3 regions of the Paenibacillus sp. 1SOY10 genome follow, and region 1 is predicted to be linked to each of the others. Evidence: riboswitches for the same ligand, from Rfam matches in the RefSeq annotation. Region 1 holds a riboswitch; each other region holds the start of a gene.

Region 1 (5,244 bases):
AATCCACAGGTTGGGCCGCCAAAGGAGGGAGCAATACCCAAGGGCTGTGCATCGCCTACAACGATATCGGCGCCTAGTTTGCCGGGAGCTTCCAGCAGACCAAGGGAGAGCGGATTGCTACTGACGACCAGCAGGCCACCATGCTCATGGACCCATTGACCGATCGTCTGGATATCCTCCAGAGCGCCAAAGAAATTCGGGTGCTGTACCAGTACCGCGGCGGTATCGCCAGAGATGGCGGAAGCCAGGGCCTCTTGATCGATTACTCCGTTACGCCAGCCGATCTCAACAATGTCCAGGCCGAGGCCACGGGCGTAGGTTGCTAGCACCTCGCGAGCTTCAGGATGCACAGTGCGGGCTACAATTAACTGCTTGCGTTTGGTAGCTGTAGCGGCTAGCGATCCGGCCTCGGCCAGTGCTGTCGCCCCGTCGTACATACTGGCGTTGGCGACTTTGAGTCCGGTGAGCTCACAGATATACGATTGAAATTCAAAGATGGCCTGCAATTCGCCCTGACTGATCTCCGGCTGATAGGGAGTATAGGCGGTATAGAATTCGGAACGGGAGACCACATGCTGAATAACAGAAGGGATATGGTGGTCGTAAATTCCCGCACCCAGAAAGCTGGCGTAACGGTCACTATCAGCATTGCGGTCCGCCAGGGCAGCCATATGCCGGGTCAGCGAATACTCATCCAAACGGGAGGATATGGGGAGTTCTCCCTGAAAGCGGATTGACTCCGGAATATCTGCGAATAAGGTCTGTACGGAATCAATTCCGATGGTGCGGAGCATCTCGCTGCGATCCTGCTCGGTTAATGGCAGATAACGATGTTTAGGCATAAGTTCAAAGCAACTCCTTTCAGCACTATTTAGTAACACGGTTTCTTTGATAAAAGGGCAGGGGGATAATTTTGGCTTGCAGCCGTCGTCCACGTATCTCTACTTCAACAAGTTGACCGATATCGGCGTAAGAGTGGTGGATCAGGGCCAAGCCAAGGTTGGCTCTTAAGGTAGGAGATTGTGTCCCCGTCGTGACTTCTCCAATCGCGGCTTCTGTTCCGGCAGCATGAACCGGGTAATGGGCTCTTGGAATTCCGCGCTCTATCATCTCTAAGCCAACCAAACTTCGGGGAACTCCTTCCTCCCGTTGTCTGATCAAGGCTTCGCGGCCGATAAAGTCTCCACAATTCCACTTAATAAAGCGAACCAGCCCGGCTTCGAGCGGAGAGATACTTGCGCTCAGCTCCTGGCCGTAAAGCGGTAAGCCCGCCTCAAAGCGAAGCGTGTCTCTTGCACCAAGCCCCGCGGGAAGCAGCCCTGCAGGTTCGCCCGCTTTCATCAGCGCATCCCAGAGGGCCGGGGCATCCTCCGCAGCTACATATAGCTCGAAGCCATCTTCGCCGGTATATCCGGTACGCGATAATAGGGCGGGGATGCCATCCACGAGAGCATCAGAGACAAAGGTGAAGGGCCGCAAGGAACCAGGCTGTACTTCCTCGCATAGGGGAGTCAGTATGGACTTCGCCAGGGGGCCCTGCAAGGCCAGCAAGGCGGTGTCGGCCGATGCGTTATGGAGAGCCACCCCTTCATGGGGAACATGCTGCACCAGCCATTCCCAGTCCTTATCGATGTTGGAGGCGTTAACGACCAGCATGTACCGGTCCTGCTCCAGCTTATAAATCAACAAATCATCCACCACACCACCGTTCGGGTAACAAAGGAAGGTATATTGCGCTTTGCCCGGCTTAAGCAAGCTTACATCGTTGGTCGTCAACTGCTGCAAGAAGCCTTCAGCTTCAGGACCCTCGACGTAAAATTCCCCCATATGCGAAACATCGAACAGGCCTGCGCGCTCACGCACGGCTTCATGTTCTTTTTGAATACCGCTAAATTGCACCGGAAGCTCCCAGCCGCCAAAATCGATGCATCTGACCCCCTCGTAACGGGCATAGCGGGGAAACAACGGGGTTCGCAGCAATTGGGCTTCAGTCATTTTCATCACCTCATGGGCCAGCAGGCCGTATTTTCGGTCATTACCTTGCAACGCAAAAAGGACAGGCAAAGAAATTCCGCATGCCTGAAGCATGACGGTCTTTCTCGGCTCTGTCCCTTGTACCTGAGAGTTACCCTGCTCCAGACTCACGTAAAAAACGGGTCTGCTTACAGGTTACCCCTTGGGTGATTCGCTCTTAACCAACGTCCTGTGCGAATTCTCTCCAGAGATGCGTCCGGCAGAAGTCCTTTTGCCTGAGAGATTCACCGTCGTATGACGGTTTGCTCCTTCGGCGTTACAATGCACTGCTGCATGTAATCTCTCCTTCTGCCTTCAACCGCGACGTATATACATCTCATTAATACTTAAATTCCTTATTGATGTCAAGAAACTTATCACAAAAATCAAAAAATATCTCTTATTTACAAGTGAAACGTTTTCTTCATAGTTTGAAACTTATATTGTGTCAATTTTAATAACGTAGTGTTGGGTTGCTTCATAGGCAAATAGAGAGTTATCTGTTATGAAGCTATTGAGCTTTGGGAAAAGCCGATTCAGAAGGTGAAGCAAAAGGGTATATTCTATTTGGGAGATTCCAGCCCAATCATTTAATACGCAGACCGCCATGCTGTTGCAAAAAATAAAAGCGCATCGCGAGAAACGGATGGGGGAGTTTATATGAGTGTGTTATTTTCCAAATACGGCATTCTCATTACCAAGAAAAACGGACGTTACTTGCTTAGTTACGATGATGGAGGCTTGTTCGTTCGTTATCGCACTATTGAAGTAACGCCGCAAGAGGCGGAGAAGGCCATGCAAAGCCCGGAGGAGGCGTATGAGGTATTGCTTACGCTAAGGAACCGGGAGCGCAGTGAAAAAGAAAAGCGACAATAAAGAATTGTCGAAAAATAGAATTGGATGTTAAGAAATATGTCGTAAATTTACGAAAAATAGTTTGTTATCCCTAATTTGATCTTATATGGACGCCAACCTCTTAAAATTGTGTTAATATTCTTGACACGAAGCCCGGGTTTGTCATAATCTGAACGTAAAATAGGCATAGGGTGGAGGAGACCAGTCGGTAGAGGAGGAAATTGCTTGGCTAATGAGATCAGGGAACAGGTAGCGTACAGTGACGAACATGAATGGGTGTTGGACCTAGGGGATGGCACCGTAAAGATCGGAATTTCGGATGTGGCTCAGCATCGCCTGGGCGATATTGTGTTTGTGGAACTACCGGACCTGGGACAAGAAATCGAGGCCGATGATGTTATTGGAACGATTGAATCTGTCAAGACGGTGGCTGATTTGTTCACCCCGGTTAGCGGAACAGTCCTTGAAATCAATGGGGAGCTGGAAAGTGCACCGGAGCTTGTCAATGAGGAGCCTTATGATGGGGGATGGATGGTGCATATCCGGCTGAAGGAGGACCCGAACATCGCCTTGTCCAGATTGATGGATGCCAAAGCGTATGCGGCATTTGTGGACAGATAATCAATTAGGTCCGATTTGCCCATACAACCAACAAGAGGTTCGCTTCTCGGGTAATCAGCACCCTGAGACGAACCTCTTGTTTGGCTTGCACTTTATTTGGCAGGTAGCAGCAGGGAGCGATACAGTACCTCACAAATAAATTCCATGGCTTCAAGCCGCAATTTGGCTTGTTGAATGGTATCTCCCCAAACATATATACCGCCACCTCGCAACAACAAGACCTGAATACGGGTATCTACCACTTGCGGGAGCTGTTTTGTAGCAGGAAGGGAGCTATGGTTGGACAAGATTGGTATGCGGATTTCAGCCGCTTCCTCCCATATCCCAAGCTGCTGAATCAACTCGAAGCCCTGAGCATGGAGGTAGCCATTATCCCCGTAATAATTACTCATGACGCTGCTGAACACGCTATGGGCATGGATAATTGCTTGACAGCCCGTCATGCGGTACAGCTTCGCATGAAGTGATATATCATCGCTGGGAAGCAGACGGGTTGATTGGCAGGGAGAGCCGGTGGAATCGGCAAATAGAAATTGTCCCCGGGAGGGCCAACTGGCTTCTTCCCGGATATCTTGCTGGGCCGTAACCGCGAAATAGAACTCGTCCGGCTTGTAATCTCCAACCCGAACAGACAGGCTTCCGCTAGCCGCCGGAAGCTGACCGCAAGCCATTAATTGCTCCCTGGCGTCCTCCAGATTTCTTAGAGCCTGTAGCTTCTCTTCCAGCATTATGGCTTCGAACTCCATCCGTCCCCTCCTCCCCTCATTGCTGTGATAGGCAGCTTATAGCAATGCCTGCTTCACGGCTTCTCCCATTTCCAGGGAACGCTCGGCAGCCCGGTGTACGGCTGCTTTGACACTCGTCTGGAAGCCGCCTGAGGTAAGTACGCCGATAGCAGCTTGTGTGGAGCCATTCGGAGAAGTGATATCCGCACGAAGCTTCGTGGGCTCTTCGCCGGTCTCCTGCATCATCAATGCAGCGCCAAGCACGGTCTGCACGGTCAATTCGCGGGCTTGTTCCGGCGAGAGGCCACCTTCCACCCCGGCGGCAATCATGGCTTCCATCATATAATAAACATATGCTGGTCCACTACCGGATACGCCAGTCAAAATTTCCATTTGCTGCTCGGGAATGACGCTGACGATGCCTACGGCTTCAAACATGGAAAGCGTTTGGGCCCGGTGTACGGCTGTTGCTTCTGGCGAGAAGGAGATTCCTGTTGCCCCATAACCAATAGAACTGGACGTATTGGGCATGGTGCGAGCAATGGCCACCTTGCTGCCCAGCAAAGCTTGCATCGTGGAGATGGACAAGCCGGCAATCAAGGAGACGACCAGTTGGTCCTGGTGGAGTAGCGGTCCAAGAGCGCTTAACGCCTCGCCTGCATCCTTCGGCTTCATGGCCAGCACGATAATGGAGGCTTGTCGTAATTGTTGCTGCTTGCTTTCTTCATCTTGCGGGGTTACAACGCCGTATTGCTCGGATAAGAAAGCTAGCCGTTCTTGATTGGAACGGTTCAGCATGATAATACGGTCAGCTTGGGCCACTTGCTTATGCAGGAGCCCGCGTACTATAGCCTCGGCCATGGAGCCCGCTCCATAGAAGCAGATTGAAGCAGAAGCTAGAGGTTCATTGGAATTCATCGATGGATAACCTCCCGGGTGTAAGATATGAACAGAGGGGCGGTCCGGGCATTATTGCCGGATCTGGCCGTTCCCCTGAATGATGTACTTGCTTGAAGTCAAAGCGTTTAAC
Region 2 (5,244 bases), on a different contig from region 1:
TGCTGCCCAGCAGAAAGGATGGCACGGTGGCTTCATATTGTCCATCCTTCTCGTTGCCCGAGACCCGAACGGCCGGAATATATAAATAATGGCTGGTCCCTGCCTCTCTGGCGTAGAATTCCACCGATGTCACGGCAACGTTATCGCTGACCCGTGCTGACAACGGTACATCGAAGCCTTCGTAGACCAGTGTCGGCGGAGTATGCTCCAGCACAGGCTCCTCCAGATCATCGCCACCGACAACTACGCGGCCTGATACGGTTCCGACGCCTTGCAGCACGGAGCCAACCGCATCGAGAGCATTAACGATGCCGTGTCCGTAGCCGTTGTTCGGAATTTGCGTGTATTGGCTGTCCGTACGTGGCACTGCCGTACTGGTGATGATGTCTTCCAACTGATCTACGGTCAGGGAATGGTTGGCTTGCAGCAATAAGGCAGCAATGGCGGTGGTATGCGGTCCCGCCATGGAAGTGCCGTTCCAGCCGCCTTCGTAACCCCCACCAGGAATCGAGGAACGGATGTTAACACCGGGAGCAGCTACCTCCGGCTTTACTTCTCCGTAAGGGGAAGGCCCCAGCAAGGAGAAGCTGGCCAAGTTGCTATTAATGTCCGTAGCCCCTGTAGCGAAAGCTTCAGGATAGTTGGCGGGGTTGGCTACCGAGCCAGGTCCCCCGGGATTGTTGAGGTTAACATTGCCCGCCGAGAATTCGGGGAAGATTTGCGCATCCCGCCATGCCTGGACAATAGGACGATACCATTCGTCGACGCCTGGACCGCCGCCCCAGGAGTTGTTGACTACGTCGGGAGCTAACTCGGGATGCAGATTGCCTTCGGCATCGACCGGAGCCAGCAGCCATTGTCCACCATCAAGAATGATGGCATCCGTGGTGCTTGGGTTGAAGATACGCACGGCAATCCATTTTGCTCCGGGGGCAACCCCGATCTGATTGGAGCCATCGGCTTCTGCTCCGACCATGGTCCCCATCGTATGCGTGCCGTGTCCATCCGTATCCGCTGGCAAGGACGCGCCACTATGCGGATCGTACCAGTTCAGCTCGGGATCGACGATGTTGCCGGAAGCGTCGAAGCCACGCCATTTGCTTTGTAGCGCCGGATGGGTGTATTCGACCCCGGTATCCAGATTGGCTACGACAATGCCTGTTCCGTCGATGCCCATATCCCATACCTGAGGGGCTCCAACCTGATCGATATTCCATTCGATACTGGCCGGGCTCTGCACTGCCGGAGTGGCATTGGCCGCTTCCTTCACCTTGGAGGCGATAGCGTCCGGTGCAGATTTATCAATTTCTACCTTCTGCAGGTAGCGTTCTTCATTGGGTAAGATCTTCTCCACTTCCGGGAAAAGGGCGATTTGCTCCAGCACCTCCTTGGTGCTTGTCACGGCGATAGCATTTACGATAAAGTAGCTTTTGTACTCCTTCACCTCGCCAGCCTGCTCAGCTTTTTGCAGATAGCTCTCGATACCCTGCTGGGTACGGGAAGCGGTGGCCCGCAGTGCGCTGACAACGGAGCTTCTGGCGGACAGCTTGGCTGCCGAAGGCGTGGCCTTTTCCAACTGTGCCTTCTGCAACGCCTGCTTGGCGACGGTGGTCGTATCGGTTTGTTCCTTGAATTTTACGAGATAAGTCACATAATCATCTTGCTTGAACAGGGTTTGCAGCTTGTTATTGATTTTAGCTTCAGCAATTTCAGGAGCATTTGCCTTCAGATTGATTTGGCCCGCAGCGCCGGTGCTTTCGGCATAGGTCGAGGGAAGAAAGGTAAGCACAAGAAGGACCGACATACCGAGTGAGAAAGATTTGCGGAATTTTCTGAATTTAAACAACTTTTCCACTTCCTTTACTTGGTTTTGTGCTTGGACATGTTCTGACGGTCCATCAAGTTGCGGACTTGTTTGGACTTTACTTGGGTGTGGGCTAACGACGTGAGGGGCAGTGAAGCAGACAGTATGGTTTTCTTCTTTTCGATCACCTCCTTAAATATTAGAGTAGTGATTCGATTTTCCATAGTCTGGGTGTGAAGGAATTCTGACATGAAATAAGCTTGAAATTACCTTTTTTCGTAAAATGAGGTAGAAGTCGAGGTGTTAGAGCTAGTATATATCTGTAAAATCAAGGTTACAAGTAGTAATTTATGAAAAATATACATTTTTTCTCATATAAATAGGAATATTTTACTAGGTATTTGCAAATTTTCGTAAATGTGTGTTAGCTATCTTGACATTTGTTGTTTTACACTTTAGATTTGGTTATAACAGGATATTGCGGATGAGGATCTTGGGAGAGTCTGCCCGAATGTGTGGCAGCACCGAAGGAGCAAGGAGACGGCGATGCAACCCGTCACCCGAATCTCTCAGGTACAAGGACCAGGATCGGACGCCACTCTGGAGAGAGCGTTAAGCCACCCAAGAGGTACATGCCACTGCAACGAAGAGTTTCGTCAGGGGCGTTAAACTTTCAGGTAACGGGGACAGGGAGAAGGGCAGCAGCCTTTTTTTCCTGTCCTTTTTAATTTGGAGACGGCCCTTAGGCAGTCTTGACATTCGGGAGAGATCAACGATGCGCTTCAAAAATGTGTTCTCTATTATTGGACCTGCGATGATCGGGCCATCCAGCTCGCATACGGCGGGCGCGGTGCGAATCGGAAGGTTTGCGCGGCAGGTATTCGGCGCCCAGCCGGATACAGCAGATATTTGCTTCTACGGCTCCTTTGCGGAGACTTATAAAGGGCATGGTACAGACCTGGCTGTAGTGGGAGGAATTCTTGATTATCGTACAGACGATGAAGGAATCCGCGAATCGCTACAGGCGGCAGAGGCTCAGGGAATTGAGATACGCTTCTCCACCGGGGTCTTATCTGAGGCCCACCCCAATACGGTCAAAATTACACTGTCGAACAAGGAAGGCCGGCAATCAGAGGTGATTGGTGCCTCCATCGGCGGAGGAACCATTGTGATTCGCAGCATTGATGGCTTTGAGGTCAAGAGCTCAGGCGAATTGCCCACTCTGATCGTGGCTCATGCCGACCGGCAAGGGGTGCTGGCGGGTATCACGGCTTTGTTCAGTCATGCTGATGTTAATATTGGCTACATCACGACCGATCGCAAGGGAAGAACGACCGAAGCATTAACGGTCGTCGAAGCCGACTCCGGTATACCCTCAGAACTTGTGAAGGATATCCAGCAACTTACGCATGTCAGCCGTGTATCCTATATACATCTGAACTAAAGAAAGGATGGGACCGATGCGGTTTCGGAACTTACGGGAGCTAGTAGATTTATGTGAAGAGGAATCCAAAACCATTTCAGCTATCATGATCGAGGATCAAGCGGCGGAAAGTGGCCAGACCGAAGCAGAAGTGCTTGCGGCAATGGGCGAGTATTATCAGATCATGAAGTCGGCTGTGCATAAGGGTTTAACGGAGGATATCACCTCGACAAGCGGACTCACCGGAGGGGATGCCAAGCGGGTCGATCAGTATCGCAAGGCCCAGCAGGCCTCCGTGGGAGACAGCGCCAGTCAGGCTATGGCCTACGCCTTGGCGGTGTCTGAGGTCAATGCTTCGATGGGCCGCATTGTAGCTACGCCAACAGCAGGCTCTTGCGGTATTATTCCAGGCGCCTTCGTGAGCGCGCAGGAGCGTTTTGGCTGGGAGGATGAGCATTTGGTCCGTGGCTTGTTTTGTGCAGGAGCCATCGGGTATGTGATCGCCAACAACTCCTTTATCTCTGGAGCCGAGGGGGGCTGTCAGGCCGAGGTTGGCTCAGCCATCGGGATGGCCGCGGGCGCGATGGTTGAACTGCGGGGAGGTACCCCGGAGCAAGCGGTGCATGCCGTGGGGCTTGCACTCAAAAATACGCTGGGGCTGATCTGTGATCCCGTGGGAGGTTTGGTGGAGATCCCCTGCATTGTGCGTAATGGCTTTGGTGCGGTGAACGCCTTGGCTGCCGCAGATATGGCCTTGGCCGGGGTACGCAGCGCCATTCCGTCCGATGAAGTCATCGACGTGATGCTGGAGGTTGGCTCGGCAATGCCAAGCCGGCACCGGGAGACCGCTCAGGGTGGGCTGGCACAGACACCAACCGGTCGTAAAATTATGAAGGAACTACGCAAATCCAAAAAATAAGGGGACAGTTTGAGACATTCTGGCTGCTCACCTGTTCAGGACCGCGACTTCACATGGAAGAGCGGTCCTTTTTGTGTAGGGCCTGCATCGGCGCAGCGACATATCTGTTATTCTTTTGCCATCATGATTGTGTATAATGTTTGCGAATTAGCAATCGCGATACATGGAAGGGATGAATTAGCCATGACGAACATTCTGATCGTGGAAGACGACATGAGCTTGAATAAGGGAATTGCACTTACGCTGGCCCGCGACGGGGTTGTTGCGGAGCAAGCTTTTAATTTGGCTCAGGCGAAGGATCGGCTTGCACAGGGGGGCATTGACTTGATCGTTCTTGACGTGCGTTTGCCCGACGGGAGCGGCTTTGATTTTTGCGCGGAGGTACGAGTGTCGTCTCAGGTGCCGATTATTTTTCTGACCGCGGGTGATCTGGAGGCTGATATTGTGACCGGCTTCGAGTTGGGCGGCGATGACTATGTCACTAAGCCATTCAGCTTAATGGTATTACGCTCACGGGTAATGGCGGTGCTGCGCCGCTCTGATCCGGGACGAGAGGATAAGCTGTTGATTGGGGAGTTGTCGCTCGATTTCGGGAGAATGGAGTTCCGTAAGGGCGGGACAAGCTTCTCGCTTAGTGTGACGGAACAGAAGCTACTGAAGGCGCTTATCCTTCATCGCGGGCAAATTTTGACGCGCGAGCATTTAATTGATGTCGTTTGGGGGCAGGAGTCCGCATTTGTGGATGAGAACGCACTAACGGTTACAGTCAAGCGACTGCGGGCCAAACTGGAAGAGGAGCCCACAGCGCCGAAATGGATTAAAACGGTCTACGGGCTGGGATATATTTGGGCGGAGGAAGGGGTAAGATCATGAAACGAATGGTCATCCAGTTGAGCTTTGGCCAACTCTATGTCTTGTTGTTTGCGCTACTAGTCGTATTGTCTGCCAGTTATGCGGGAGCAGGTGGCATGTTAGCAGGGACAGGGGATCAGTTCGCTCGATGGGCTGTCTCCTTTGGTGCGGCAGCGGTGTTGCTGTCTGCCTTGTTCGTATGGGCGATGAAGATGAAAATCTCCGCCATACTTGGTACGGTAGATG
Region 3 (5,244 bases), on a different contig from region 1:
GGTTGAAGGGATACATCAAAGCACTTGGAGAGGCCAAGCTGCGCTTTCACCCGGAACAGGTCTTGTCCTTCAACACGGAGACGAAGCAGGAGTTGCCCGCAAATCTGGAGCAATTCCTCACCGTAAATCGCGAGAGCTTGACCGCCATCGTGTGCTACAACGACGAAGTGGGGCTTGAAGTGGTCCAGGCCTGCAAACGGATGAATATTTCCATTCCTAATGAACTGTCTTTAATTGGACAGGACAACTCCTATATTGCCAAGAATGCTGGAATCAAGCTCACGACCCTGACACACCCCCAGGAACAAATGGGCCGGGACGCCGCGGATTGGGTCATTAAGAACCTGCAAGGGAAAAAGGATCTGCGCAACTCCAACTATTATCAGCCGGTGCTAATCGCAGGGGAAACGGTGAAGGAGCTAAACTAGTCCATTAACTGGCGTCAAGCGAACGTACATGACTTGAGGGCATTGGAAGTATTGAGAGCATGACAAAGAAGGGCCACCTTGAAGAGTGGCCCTTCTTCAAGTATATGAGACTAACTCATATTAAAAAGGATTGGTCGCGATAAAAGAGGCCGACTTCACATACACGCGCGGATGGAGCTTAAGCTGATCGACAATAAACTCGGCCAAGTCCTCCGGTTGGATGAATTTGGAGTCGCTGTTCTCTTTGATAAGGTTGAGGTCCAAAGCCAGATCGGTCGCCACCGTACTTGGCGTTAACGCCGACACGCGAATATTGTTGCGACGCACTTCCTGCGCCAAAGATTCAGTAAATCCCATAACGGCAAATTTGGACGCACTATAAGCACTGGCAGTAGCTGCCCCATTCAGTCCGTTGGTGGAAGAGATGTTGATGATATCGCCACCATTCTTGGCGATTAGTTGAGGCAGAACGGCCCGAGTGACATAGTATGTACCCATCAGATTTGTATCGATCATGCCTTTCCATACTTCCGGGTCCATCTCCAGCAGTGTGCCGAAGGTAGCAATCCCTGCGTTGTTAATCAAGATATCCGCAGGTCCCAGCTTCTCCTTCAAGGCTTCAATCGCCGTATCTACCTGTTCCTTGACAGCCACGTCTACCGCAGCATAAGCAACCTTTACGCCCAAGCCCTCGATTTCCACCGCAACTTCCTTCAACGATGCTTCGGTTCTTGAGATCAGGCCGACGTGTACGCCTTCCTTCGCCAATGCGATCGCCGTCGCCTTGCCGATTCCGCGGGCTCCACCGGTTATGATTGCCACTTTGTCTGTTAACGTTTGTGCCATCTCCACTGGCTCCTCTCTATACTATGCATGGTTTACAGTCCCCATTATACTACAGCGGAGTCAGCAGGACTAAATCCGGCGCAGACTTAGCAGATAGAGCAGCACGAACCAGAGCGGCGTGAGCAGAAGAGCGGGGCGAGTAGCCTCGGCAAATAACATAATGATGAGAATGACCGCAAACAACGCGAGAACAGCATAGTTGATGGCTGGCGTGAATGGCGCTTTAAACTGCGATTTGGCATGAAGCTCCGGCTTGGTTTTCTTATACTTGATATGACAAATAAGAATCACACCCCAAACCCAGATGAAGCAGATCGCACTAATCGTCGTAACGATGCCGAAGGCCTGCTCGGGAATCAGCTTGCTAAGCAGAGCGCCCACGGACAAGACCAGTGTAGAGATAAACAGTGCGTTGCTGGGCACATGGTTACGGTTCAGCTTCGCCAGCTTGGCGGGGGCCTGTTGATTCCGGCCCAGGTTATACAGAATGCGGCTGGTCGAGAACATCCCGCTGTTACAGGCCGAGGCCGCCGAGGTCAATACAACAAAGTTGATTACACCAGCGGCCAGCGGAATGCCAACCAGGGTGAAGGTTTTAACGAACGGGCTTTCCGAAGCGCTAAGCTGTGTCCAGGGATTAATCGCCAGCAAGGCGATGAGCGCACCCACGTAGAAGAACAAAATTCTTAAAGGAATTTTATTGATAGCCGACGGAATATTCTTCTCGGGATTAGAGGTTTCAGCAGCAGATACCCCTACGAGCTCCACACCGACATAAGCGAATACCACCATTTGGAAAGACATCAGAAATCCAGTAATCCCGTTAGGAAATACGCCGCCGTGGCCCCATATATTCGTGAGGCTGACCGTGCCTGTGTCCGTCTTGAAGCCGATGATGATCAACACAGCCCCGATGGCAATCAAGGCCAAGATGGTGACCACCTTGATTAAGGCGAACCAAAACTCCAGTTCACCGAAGTTCTTCACCGTTAACAAATTCAGAACGAGTAAAACAAGCAGACAGATGAGGGCCGGAATCCACTGCGGAATATCAAACCAATATTTGACGTAAACTCCTACGGCAATGACATCGGCCATTGCGGTCATGATCCAGCAGAACCAATACGTCCAGCCAGTGATAAACGCGGCGCGCGGCCCAAGATAATCCTGGGCAATGTCCGTGAAGGACTGGTAACCCGCCTTGGACAGCAAGAGCTCTCCTAACGCTCGCATGACGAAGAAGATGGCAATCCCCACGATTAGATAAGCAAAAATAATAGACGGTCCTGCTAATTGTATGGCCTTGCCTGACCCCAGAAACAATCCCGTCCCGATCGTGCCACCGATCGCGATGAGCTGAACATGCCGATTCTCTAGATTTCTCTGCAATTCTTGTTGTGCCACAGTTGACTCCCCCTTGAGATCAATAATAAAATGTCCATAAAAAAAGAGATTGGAGGGACTCCAATCTCAAGTTCATAAGAATAATAAATAAAGGCTGATATGTGAAATAAAACACATAGTACGTCGTTTATTTAGTACCCTTCTGTCCTTTTGCCTGAGATTATGAACCCTTCGGCGCTGCGGTTCCCCGCAGTCTCTCCAGAAGCTGCTCCTGCTATAGTGTGATCCATAGCGATCATAGCTTACGAATTATTCAATTTTTATCTACCAATACCTGTTAAGTATTTCAATACTAGTCCCGGGCGGCAATTCTGTCAATAACATAGATTTCACTGATCTGAATCCAGCTCAGCTACGACCTGTATAAACTGCTGAACGAGGGAAGACGTGTCGTCGGTTCTCCACGCAATGCTCATATCTATACGAGGGGCATCTCCAGCAATGTCCAGATAGGCAACGTCCCGGGCATGCAAATTGGAGGTGGAACTAGGTACAATGCTTACGCCTAGCCCCGCCGCCACAAGGCTGATCGCGGTTTGTATTTCCTTCACGCTCTGACGAATGATCGGGCTGAAGTCGGCCTGATGGCATTTTGCCACAATATCGTCATGCCAGCTTGGCCAAATTCCTCTCTCTAGCAAAATGAATTGTTCGGCTTTTAAGTCTTCCAGCGACACGGAACTATGCTGCGCCAAGGGATGCAATTTGGGTACAACCGCGACACACCACTCTTGATGGACAGACAAGAACGATAGCAGAGGATCATCAACTGGCGTCCTGACAAAGCCGATATCGATATCTTTCCGACGAAAAGCTTCGATTTGCACAGGCGTAGGCATTTCATGAAGAACCAGATCGACATGCGGACACTGCTCCTGGAAAGCCCGCACAACGACAGGAAGAATATCGTACGATGCTGATCCGACAAACCCCAGCACCAGTCTGCCTTCCATTCCCATATGCGCTCTTTGTGCCGCCGCTTTGGCTTGTTCAAGCTGGACAAGCGCGTGACGGGCCTCCTGCAAGAAGACCTTCCCTGCAACCGTTAGCTCCACATGCCGCTTCGAGCGCTCCAATAACAGCACTCCAAGTTCTTTCTCTAGCTGTATAATCTGTTGGCTCAAGGGCGGCTGGGTCATCTGCAGGCGCTTGGCTGCACGGCCAAAATGCAGTTCCTCCGCCACGGCAATGAAATATTCAATCTGGCGCAATTCCACAAGGCGGTCTCCTTCCGGTTCAAAAGATAACATTAAAAAAACTTTAATAAGTCGAAATTCGACCTAATGATACGACACTTATATATTAGACGACAATAACATTCCGTTGTAAAGTATCGATAGCGTACTAAGCAAAACAGAAAAACACGGGGCATCCAAGAAAGGAATATTTAATATGAGAATGGCTATGGCTTTATTATGCCTTGTCTGGGGATTTAATTTTGTCATCATGAAATTAGGGAATGGGGCTTTCCCGCCGGTGATGTTCGCGGCACTGCGATTCTTGACCGGAGCCATCGTGCTATTTGCCGTGAGCTTGATTCGAAAAACCCCGAAGCCTGGGCGTTCAGATATGAAATGGTACATCATCTGCGGACTGCTACAGACGACGTTCTTCAATATTGCGATTCAAATCTCGCTCAACTATGTTAGTGCGGGCTTGACCTCCGTCTTGACCTACAGCATGCCACTGTTTCTGTCGATTATGGCACATCGCTGGATTCCAGGAGAACGCCTGACGATTCAGAAGACGACGGGAATTGCCGTAGGATTGGCCGGGTTATTCATAGCTATGAATATTCAAGCGGGAGGCTCCTTATGGGCGGTATTACTAGCACTCAGTTCAGCCATTTCATGGGCAGCCGCTAATCTACTATTCAAAATAAAATTAAAGCACGCTGACCCTCTTCAATACACCACCTGGCAAATGGCTATTGGAGCCGCAGGGTTATGGGCATTTTCGCTTTCTTTTGAGAGAGGAAGCGTACAATGGGGCTTGATGCCGATCATTTATATTCTGTTCTCTGGTATTATTGCCTCCGCCTTGGCCTTTGTGATGTGGAACCTAATTCTGAGCCGCACCGAAGCCAGCAAGGCATCGGTATCGTTACTGCTTGTTCCGGTCGTAGGCATCCTCTCCGGATATGTATTCCTGAATGAAAGTCTCCATTTTGTCACATTAGTAGGAATTCTACTGGTTCTGGCTGGCATCTGGATTGTAAATATGAAGCAGATTGGTATAAAGAAAGCGTTAAACCAGCAAGATCTTTTGTAAAATATATATTTATCCCTTTCATCCAATTATTTCATTTGATAGAATATAAATGTAAGCGATTACTCAGGTTACATCTATCAAAGGAGGATCAAGGATGAAGCAACTTCGCCAGGTGAACAACAGGTTCAATCGAAGAGTTTGGAGTATGCTGCTGGCTGTAGTCATGATTGCCGGCGTCAGTTTATCGCCCTTCATGGGGACTTCGGCGTCAGCCGCAGAAAGCACCATTACCTCAATGGGTTATTTCTCGGCTAATGACGGTCCGGTGATTTCTAAGTCTGGAGTTGGACAAGCC

The links. A riboswitch is a leader RNA that binds a small molecule or an ion and turns the genes downstream of it on or off. The one in region 1 is predicted to bind glycine.
Region 2: linked by a shared signal. The riboswitch ahead of sdaAB (L-serine ammonia-lyase, iron-sulfur-dependent subunit beta) and the one ahead of gcvT (glycine cleavage system aminomethyltransferase GcvT) in region 1 are both predicted to bind glycine.
Region 3: linked by a shared signal. The riboswitch ahead of AC1VOR_RS18990 (amino acid permease) and the one ahead of gcvT (glycine cleavage system aminomethyltransferase GcvT) in region 1 are both predicted to bind glycine.

The regions. Positions count from the first base shown of each region.
Region 1 covers NZ_JBXENK010000002.1:852,875-858,118, forward strand. Annotated here, with positions in the region: gene gcvPA (aminomethyl-transferring glycine dehydrogenase subunit GcvPA) at 1-842, opposite strand, end outside; gene gcvT (glycine cleavage system aminomethyltransferase GcvT) at 868-1,995, opposite strand; glycine riboswitch at 2,104-2,224, opposite strand; glycine riboswitch at 2,228-2,332, opposite strand; gene AC1VOR_RS09875 (hypothetical protein) at 2,674-2,889, shown strand; gene gcvH (glycine cleavage system protein GcvH) at 3,094-3,489, shown strand; gene AC1VOR_RS09885 (class II aldolase/adducin family protein) at 3,582-4,235, opposite strand; gene proC (pyrroline-5-carboxylate reductase) at 4,272-5,132, opposite strand; gene AC1VOR_RS09895 (glutamate-5-semialdehyde dehydrogenase) at 5,184-5,244, opposite strand, start outside.
Region 2 covers NZ_JBXENK010000006.1:91,148-96,391, reverse strand. Annotated here, with positions in the region: gene AC1VOR_RS15635 (S8 family serine peptidase) at 1-1,846, opposite strand, end outside; glycine riboswitch at 2,289-2,399, shown strand; gene sdaAB (L-serine ammonia-lyase, iron-sulfur-dependent subunit beta) at 2,580-3,248, shown strand; gene sdaAA (L-serine ammonia-lyase, iron-sulfur-dependent, subunit alpha) at 3,265-4,146, shown strand; gene AC1VOR_RS15620 (response regulator transcription factor) at 4,330-5,019, shown strand; gene AC1VOR_RS15615 (sensor histidine kinase) at 5,016-5,244, shown strand, end outside.
Region 3 covers NZ_JBXENK010000010.1:6,729-11,972, forward strand. Annotated here, with positions in the region: gene AC1VOR_RS18980 (substrate-binding domain-containing protein) at 1-428, shown strand, start outside; gene AC1VOR_RS18985 (3-ketoacyl-ACP reductase) at 549-1,274, opposite strand; gene AC1VOR_RS18990 (amino acid permease) at 1,344-2,678, opposite strand; glycine riboswitch at 2,811-2,890, opposite strand; gene AC1VOR_RS18995 (LysR family transcriptional regulator) at 3,008-3,895, opposite strand; gene AC1VOR_RS19000 (DMT family transporter) at 4,071-4,949, shown strand; gene AC1VOR_RS19005 (family 16 glycosylhydrolase) at 5,044-5,244, shown strand, end outside.